One region of the Laceyella putida genome, then DNA from elsewhere that is predicted to be linked to it. Evidence: riboswitches for the same ligand, from Rfam matches in the RefSeq annotation. Region 1 holds a riboswitch; the other holds the start of a gene.

What was found. Region 1 has a riboswitch for FMN ahead of ribD (bifunctional diaminohydroxyphosphoribosylaminopyrimidine deaminase/5-amino-6-(5-phosphoribosylamino)uracil reductase RibD). Riboswitches for the same ligand answer to the same signal wherever they lie in the genome.
Region 2: it holds a riboswitch for FMN, as region 1 does, so the genes downstream of both, ACFQNG_RS02815 (ECF transporter S component) here and ribD (bifunctional diaminohydroxyphosphoribosylaminopyrimidine deaminase/5-amino-6-(5-phosphoribosylamino)uracil reductase RibD) in region 1, are expected to answer to the same signal.

Annotation. Positions count from the first base shown of each region.
Region 1 covers NZ_JBHTBW010000045.1:137,568-141,913, reverse strand. The annotation lists gene ACFQNG_RS20975 (DUF6597 domain-containing transcriptional factor) at 1-72, opposite strand, end outside; gene ACFQNG_RS20970 (DUF6597 domain-containing transcriptional factor) at 69-251, opposite strand; gene ACFQNG_RS13890 (COX15/CtaA family protein) at 388-1,347, shown strand; FMN riboswitch at 1,629-1,766, shown strand; gene ribD (bifunctional diaminohydroxyphosphoribosylaminopyrimidine deaminase/5-amino-6-(5-phosphoribosylamino)uracil reductase RibD) at 1,937-3,028, shown strand; gene ACFQNG_RS13880 (riboflavin synthase) at 3,047-3,697, shown strand; gene ACFQNG_RS13875 (bifunctional 3,4-dihydroxy-2-butanone-4-phosphate synthase/GTP cyclohydrolase II) at 3,715-4,346, shown strand, end outside.
Region 2 covers NZ_JBHTBW010000006.1:218,758-223,103, reverse strand. The annotation lists gene rpoE (DNA-directed RNA polymerase subunit delta) at 1-247, shown strand, start outside; gene ACFQNG_RS02820 (CTP synthase) at 391-2,010, shown strand; gene ACFQNG_RS02815 (ECF transporter S component) at 2,137-2,712, opposite strand; FMN riboswitch at 2,893-3,033, opposite strand; gene ACFQNG_RS02810 (cytochrome C oxidase subunit IV family protein) at 3,182-3,496, shown strand; gene ACFQNG_RS02805 (GNAT family N-acetyltransferase) at 3,617-4,120, shown strand; gene ACFQNG_RS02800 (ketopantoate reductase family protein) at 4,175-4,346, opposite strand, start outside.

The sequences.
Region 1 (4,346 bases):
GAAGCGCGCCCCCCACAAACGCAATGGGCCTGCCGCGTCCCGCGTAAGATAGCGGGATAAGGGGCCGATCACAAAACTGCAAGGCAACTTTCGATTTTGCCAATGTAGGCTGTCCCGAAATGAAACAAAAGCTCCACATAGCCATCCGGCCAGATGACTTCACGATCTTTCCCGCCATAGTGGCGCTCCAATGTCCAGAGGCAACGCACATAGGGTTGAAGGGCGGGAGGGGGTGTGAATTCTCGGTACATTGACGTCCGTCTCCTTTCCGAAGCATCCCAGGAGTATTGTGCCACAATGTGAGCAGTTTGTGCCGATTCATTGACAAGATTTTCACGGGAGATGGGGAGTGTGTTATGATGGGAAGTGGACGGAGGAGGATGTCGCATGAAACAGCTTCGAATCTTACGCCTGTTGGCAGTGGTTACTGCAGTTGGTGCTTATGTTATGTTGCTGATGGGCGCCATCGTCAGCAAAACGGAATCAGGGCAAGGCTGTGGGAACTCCTGGCCCTTCTGCCATGGGCAATTGATTCCTGAATCGATGCCGATCGCGACCGTGATTGAATTGAGTCACCGCGTCGTTTCAGGTATCGACGGATTTCTTATTTTGCTATTAACGGTATGGTCTTGGATCGCGTTTAAAGATAATGTGCGCATCAAAACATTGGGTTTTATGAGCCTCTTTTTCGTCGTGTTGCAAGGTGGGCTCGGGGCGCTTACCGTTGTATTTGAAGGTGATTTCACCAAGAAGTTCGCCCTCGCCCTTCACTTCGGGTTTTCATTGATTTCTTTCGCCAGCGTGGTCTTATTGGCAGTGACGCTATTTGAGCAACAGAAAGCGGTGGGTGGTGAGTCCCGCCCGGTCGGCAAAGGGATGAAAATCGCCACCTGGGGTCTGGCCGCATGGACGTATGTGATCGTGTATACGGGGGCGCTGGTGCGTCACTCCGATGCGACCATGGGCTGTGGTTTCTCGTTCCCTGGATGCGGAACGACGCTGTTCCCCGATTTCACTTCCATTGCGGGGATCCACATGCTGCATCGTTATGGGGCGTATTCCCTATGGCTGTTCAGTTTGCTCTTCCTGATCGCGATTCTGAAAGCGTATCGTGACCGTCGCGATTATGTGCGCGGTGGCTGGTTGGCTTTGGGCTTGATCACTTTGCAGGCGGTGACGGGGATCGTTACGGTCAAGACGGGTGGTCAATTGGTGGCGGCCTTGGTGCACACCACGATCATCTCCATTTATTTCTCCGTGATTTGCTATCTTTGCATGCAAGGCGGTTGGCCCTGGAAACGGAAGTTGGAAAGGACAGAGATCTCTTCCAATCCTGTGACGACATGAAGATTATGAGGCAATACCGGCTTGGCTTGAAACTCCATTCAGGCCGAGCCGGTTTTTTGGTTTGAAAAAAGATTGAGTGGTCGGTTTATTTATGATCGCTTAAATTTATTTGTCTCTGGCACGTGTTCCTTGGGGTGCGACCGGGAAGCGTAAATTCAGTGAAAGAGAGAAAATTGTTTGATTCACTCTCGCCAGTTTTCTTTCTTTTTGATACAATCACTAATGAACGGTCAATTCTGTTCATATGGTTGGAGGAGTAATGGATAATTGAATCAATGTTTTGCATCCTTCGGGGCAGGGTGAAAATCCCGACCGGCGGTGATGGGGCAATCGGCCTCTCAGCCCGTGACCCGCATTCGTGCGGTGGATTCGGTGAAATTCCGGAGCCGACAGTATAGTCTGGATGGGAGAAGGATGAACAGGTGTCGTGTACCCTTTGGGGGAGTTTTTTGAAAAACGCTCTTCTAAAGGCTTATTTTGCTATGCGCAAATGCTCAAGTCCGTACATGAACCTGCTTCTTCTGAAAAAACGCCTCGACTCCATGCTTAAGCTTGGAAGCGGGGTTTTTTTATTAAGGGGGGTGAATAGGTGAAAGCGCATGAGGATTGGATGCGGTTAGCGTTAGAGTTGGCGCGGGCGGCAACCGGGCAGACTTCGCCAAACCCGATGGTGGGGGCGGTGGTTGTGAAGAATGGCAAGATGGTGGGGGCGGGTGCTCACCTCAAAGCGGGAACGCCCCATGCCGAAGTGCATGCGATCGATATGGCCGGCCATGAAGCGGAGGGGAGCACCATATACGTCACATTGGAACCCTGCAATCATATCGGGCGCACGCCGCCTTGCACTGAAAAGATCATCGCCAGCGGCATTCGGCGTGTAGTGATTGGCACCGTTGATCCTGACGAGAAGGTGCGGGGGAGAGGGATCGCCCGCCTTCGCGATGCGGGGATCGAGGTGATTGAAGGAGTGCTGGCGGAAGAATGCCAACGGTTGAACGAGGCTTATTTTTTTCATCGGCGCACGGGGCGGCCGTTTGTCACGTTGAAGACCGCCATGACGTTGGATGGCAAGATTGCCACCGTTACGGGAGATAGCCGTTGGATTACAGGTGAAGCTTCGCGCGAGCATGTTCATTTGATGCGTCATCAGCATGATGCCATCCTGGTTGGAATTCAGACCGTACTCTTTGATGATCCAAAATTGACTGCCAGATTAATTCCGGGTGGAAACCATCCAGTGCGCGTGATTTTGGATAGTCGCCTACAAACCCCGTTGGATGCAGCCATTACAGAGGTGAGCGAGGCTCCCACGTGGATCTTCACGACGGAAGAACGGGACCGCGAACGGGAACGGAGACTTCGCGATAAAGGCGTGCGCATTGTCTCGACGGGTACGGCCTCGCGAGTCGATTTGGAAAAGGTGCTTGAGGTGTTGGGAAAAGAGGGGATCCTGTCTTTGCTCATTGAAGGCGGAGGCACGGTCAACGCAGCTTTCCTGCAACAAGGCCTGGTGCAAAAAGTGATTGCCTTTATCGCTCCCAGGTTGCTGGGCGGAAAGGACAGTCCCACCCCGGTTGAGGGGGAAAACCCGCACCGGATGCAATCGTCCCTTTCGCTAAAGGATGTCCGTGTCACCCAATTTGATCAAGACATCTGTGTCACAGGTTATCTGGATGCGTGACACTGAAGGAGGATGGCTGTGTTTACAGGAATCATTGAAGAAGTGGGCCAATTGATACATGTGAAAAAACAACCGGCGGCGATGGAGTTGACCGTGCAGGCAAAGCAAGTGCTGCAGGGGACGAGATTGGGGGACAGCATCGCGGTCAATGGCGTTTGCTTAACGGTGACCCGGATGGGAACGGATGTGTTCTGCGCCGATGTGATGCCAGAAACGATGAAACGAACCAATCTTCGGCACCTGCATGCAGGAGCTCCGGTCAACTTGGAACGGGCGTTGGCTGTGGGGGATCGTTTGGGAGGCCACTTTGTGCAAGGGCATGTCGATGGAGTGGGCACCATCCAGTCGATCACGCCTTTAGCCAATGCGGTGGTTTTCCGCATTCAAGTGGAACCCGCCCTGACCGATTACATGATTCCCAAAGGCTCCGTTGCCGTCAATGGAATCAGCCTCACTCTGGTGGATGTGGAGGCGGATGCGTTTTCGGTGTCCATCATTCCCCACACGCTTCACCATACCCAGTTGCAGCAGGCGAAGCCTGGCGATCAGGTCAACATCGAGTGTGATATGATCGGCAAGTATTTGGCCAAATGGGTAAAAGGCAAACCAGCCACTGCGCATGATTCGTTATCGATGGAGACATTAAAGAAAGCCGGGTTTCTCGGCTGATAAAGGGGGAAGTGAGGATGTTTCATACGATTGAAGAAGCATTGGCCGAGTTGAAGCAAGGCCGAGTCATAATTGTGGTCGACGATGAGGAAAGGGAAAATGAAGGGGATTTTGTCGCCTTGGCTGATCGGGCCACCCCTGAGGTGATTAATTTCATGATCACCCATGGCCGCGGATTGGTCTGTGTCCCACTCTTAGAAGAGCGTGCCCAAGCGTTGGACCTGCCGCCCATGGTCACACACAACACCGATCGGCATGGCACGGCGTTTACGGTATCGGTGGATGCGCTTGCCACCTCGACAGGCATTTCCGCGTTTGAGCGGGCGGATACGATTCGAAAATTGATTGATCCCGCTGCCGAACCGCAGGATTTCCGCCGCCCTGGGCATATTTTCCCATTGATTGCCCGAGCTGGGGGCGTGCTGAGGCGGGCGGGCCACACAGAAGCGGCGGTTGACCTGGCCAAACTGTGTGGTGCCTATCCTGCCGGGGTCATTTGTGAAGTGATCAACGAAGATGGAACGATGGCGCGGGTGCCCGAGCTGGCAGAGATCGCAGAACGGTTTCAACTGAAGATGATCACCATTCAAGACTTGATTGAGTATCGTCGCCGCACGGAAACGTTAGTGAAGCGGGAAGTGTCCATCCA
Region 2 (4,346 bases), on a different contig from region 1:
GAGGGAATGGTATTCGACTGAACAGGCAACCGATTCCGCAGTCGCCATGAATGTGAAAGATGATTACTTGGACGATGATTTGGAAGATGAATTGTTCGAAGCCGACGATGAGGATTTTGCAAACGGAAACCTGGATGAACTGGATGAAATCGATGTGCCTTATGCCGAGGATGACGAAGCCCCATTCGAAGCGGAAGAAACATTGGATGAGGCAGACGCGGACGAAGACGAGGAAGAAGAGCTTTAATCCTTGACAAATAAAGGTACGTAAGATAAATTATTTTTTGGGCTCATTATGTACGGAAATGAAGAGCGCCCCTTAAAATTGGGGGCGCTCTTTTCTATTTTATGGAGATTAGGGGCATCCTTAGAGGTAGGAGGAAGATAAATATGGCTAAATATATTTTTGTGACTGGAGGTGTGGCGTCCTCCCTCGGCAAAGGAATCACCGCTTCCGCATTGGGACGCCTGCTCAAAAATCGCGGATTAAAAGTAACGATTCAAAAATTCGACCCTTATATCAACGTGGACCCTGGAACGATGAGTCCTTATCAGCACGGGGAAGTGTTTGTGACGGACGACGGGGCGGAGACGGATTTGGACCTTGGCCATTATGAGCGTTTTATTGATATTAATCTGAGCAAAAATAGCAACGTAACCACAGGGAAAATATATTCCGCCGTGATTAACAAAGAACGTCGCGGGGATTATTTGGGCGGAACGGTTCAGGTGATTCCGCACATCACCAATGAAATCAAAGATCGCGTGTTCCGCGCAGCTCGTGAGACGGGCGCTGACGTTGTCATCACCGAAATCGGGGGGACCGTTGGCGATATCGAGAGCTTGCCTTTCTTGGAAGCCATTCGCCAAATCAAAAGCGATGTGGGGCGCCAAAATGTCATGTACATCCACTGCACCTTGGTGCCGCTGATGAAAGCGAGCGGCGAGTTGAAAACCAAGCCGACCCAACACTCGGTCAAAGAACTGCGCAGCATCGGGATTCAACCCAATGTGATCGTTTGCCGGACGGAATATCCTTTGGCGGAAGAGATTAAACGGAAAATCGCCCTCTTCTGTGACATTGACCGCGAAGCCGTGATTGAAATGCGTGACGCCGAAACGTTATATGAAGTGCCGCTGATGGCGCAGGAACAAGGATTTGACCAAATTGTGGTCGACCATCTCGGTTTGACTTGTGGCGAAGCGGATATGAGCGATTGGATTAAGCTCGTCAATAAAGTAAAAAACTTAACGCATACCACCCGCATTGCCATTGTCGGCAAATACGTCGCGTTGCACGACGCATATATGAGTGTGGTGGAAGCCCTGCGCCATGCCGGGTTTGAACGCGATACCGATATTGAAGTGAAGTGGGTCAACGCGGAAGAAGTCACCGATCAAAACGCCGCTGACCTGTTGAAGGATGTTGACGGGATTCTGGTGCCAGGCGGATTTGGCGATCGCGGCATCGAAGGGAAAATCGCCGCCACCCGCTATGCGCGCGAGAATAATGTCCCCTTCTTGGGGATTTGTTTGGGCATGCAGATGGCTTGTGTGGAGGGGGCGCGTCATTTGCTGCAGCTCGAAGGGGCGAACAGTTCGGAAATCGACCCATCCACGCCTTATCCCATCATCGACATTCTGCCGGAGCAAAAGGAAATCGAAGAAAAAGGCGGTACCATGCGCCTCGGCCTTTATCCATGCAAATTGGAGCCCGGCAGTGTGGCCCATCAAGCGTATGGCACCGACTTGGTATACGAGCGCCATCGCCATCGGTATGAGTTTAACAATGAGTACCGTGAAGCGATGGAAAACGTGGGCTACCGTTTCTCCGGCACTTCTCCGGACGGACGCTTGGTGGAGATCGTGGAATACATCAAACATCAATGGTTTGTCGCGTCCCAGTTCCATCCGGAATTCATTTCCCGTCCTAACCGTCCACAGCCGCTCTTCCGTGGTTTTGTGACGGCGGCGTTAAATGCCAAGCTGAAAGAGCATGTGAATGCATGATTCGGATTTTGTTTTGAATAGAAAAACCCAGTTGAGTAGAGTGGTATTCTACTTAACTGGGTTTCTTTTATATTGATCACTTAGGGCGTGTCTGGCAAATTAAGTTGACCACTTATCAGACACGGCCTAGAAGCTTACGCGGCGCTTTAAGTGTGGCTGCAGCTTGAGATACAGGGGAGCGAAGATGGCGGCGACCAAAATGCCTTTGATCAAGTTGAAAGGGGCAATGCCAAACATGATTAAGGCAAATTTCTGCGAGCCGGTTACTGTCCAATGGATCAGCTTGCTATAGAGCGGGAAGAAAACGTACCAGTTGGCCGCAGTCATGACGATCGCGCTGATTACCGTGGCGGTGGCCAAGCCGTAAATCAGTCCTTTCATTTCTCCCGCTTTGCGCGCGATGATGGAGGTGACAATGACAAAGACACTGCCGGCGAGGAAGTTGGACAGTTGCCCGACAGGGATGATGCCAGTCTCGCTGCCGGTGAAGAGAAAATGAAGGAAGTTCTTGAAGAATTCCACCAGCACCCCTGCCAACGGTCCATAGAGAAGGCCGGCAATGAGCGCGGGAACTTCACTAAAATCGATTTTTAAGAACGCGGGAAAGCCGGGTAGTGGAAACTCCAGCTTTTGCAATAAAAAAGCACTTCCCGCCATTAAGGATAGAAAAATCATTTTCGTCAATGGTTGTGATCGTTGCATCAGAACACTCTCCTTAATATTGTGTCTCTGATGACAACGGGTACGAAGGTGGAAAAGTTAAAACCCCGAAGATGGCGGTTCGCATCTCCGGGGTATGGGAAAGAAAGGTGCATCAACCTGCATATTCACGGTGGGCAGACTCCCCCCTGGGTTCATGTACCTCGTTTTTTCGTACACGTCATCATCCTTCTCCCATCCAGACTATACTGTCGGCTTCGGATTTGCACCGAATCCACCGCTATCTAAGCGGGTCACGGGCTGAGGAGAACGCTTTTCTCCATCACCGCCGGTCGGGAATTTCACCCTGCCCCGAAGGATATCCCTATATCATAGTCTTCCATTCCTCGCGTTTTTATTATAAATGACTCGCCCCCGATGGGGAAGGGGATCTAAAGAATCCGCTTCAGCGTCGCCATAGTAAAGAAAATTCAGTATAATGGAATTAATCCATCGATGGGAGGTGGCTTGGATGGAGCCCAAATTGCAACACCATCCCGAACAGCCGACGAAGCGGACAGAGAAGCCGGAAACGGCGTGGCGCCATATCTTATCCTTTGTTTGGATGATTCTCTTCACTGCGATCGCTTTCTACGTGGTGGGAGAGCAAATGCTTGACCCTACGTCCACTTTCTGGGTGCTGATCATTTTGGCGGCGATTCAAGTCGCATTGCAACTCTTCACTTTCATGCACTTAAACCAAAAAGGATATGGCATCGTCATTCTTTTTTTCGCGCTGGGGTTGCTGATCGCGGTGGTGTCCGCTGTCGGTGTGGTATTGATGTAAGCGGTTGCAATGGGGTTGGGCAAGCAAAGGGTTTGCTTGCCTTTTGGCGCATGATCCTTCAGCCAAGTGGTATCCTAAGAATGGAAACCGTAACCGAGGGTGAAGTGAGGGAAGGGCAACATGCAACTAGTTCATGCGCATGAGGAACAATTGGCTGAGATCATGGAGATTTATCGCAACGTTGTACAGATGATGAACAAACAAGGGATTTACCAATGGGCCGAAGATTACCCCAATGAAGATGTGTTAAAAAACGATATCGCGAAGGGGAATCTCTATACCCTGTTGGATGAGGGACAGATCGCCGCCATTGTGGCATTGGATCAGGAATTTGAACCTGAGTATGAACAGATTCCTTGGCAAGATCAATCAGGGCGCTTCTTGGTCGTTCATCGGCTGTGCGTCAATCCGGACAACCAAGGGAAAGGCGTTTCCCGCATCCTGATGCAAGAGATCGAACGGTTTGCCAGAGAACACGGATATGCCAGCATTCGTTTGGATACGCAAATGGCCAACGAAAAGGCCATGCGGTTGTATGATGTGAATGGGTTTGAACAGAGGGGAACGTTTCATTTCCCCGGCAGTGACAAGCCCCATATGGCCTACGAGAAGCTGATTGGCTAACAGAGGCAACCTTCACGATGCGGAAGGTTGCCTCTGTTGATTGGGTTCGTTTTTTCAGCCTCGGTCCGCCCGTTGCCTCTCTTGGTAAATGGACAAGGCGCTGTATACGGCTTTGAGCAGTGGGAGCTTCGCATCCTTTGGCGCCAACTGGAGCAATGCGCCATGGAAATGGTCTGTTTCGACGGGTTCCCCTTTTTCCATATCCCTTAACATGGAGGATTTCATG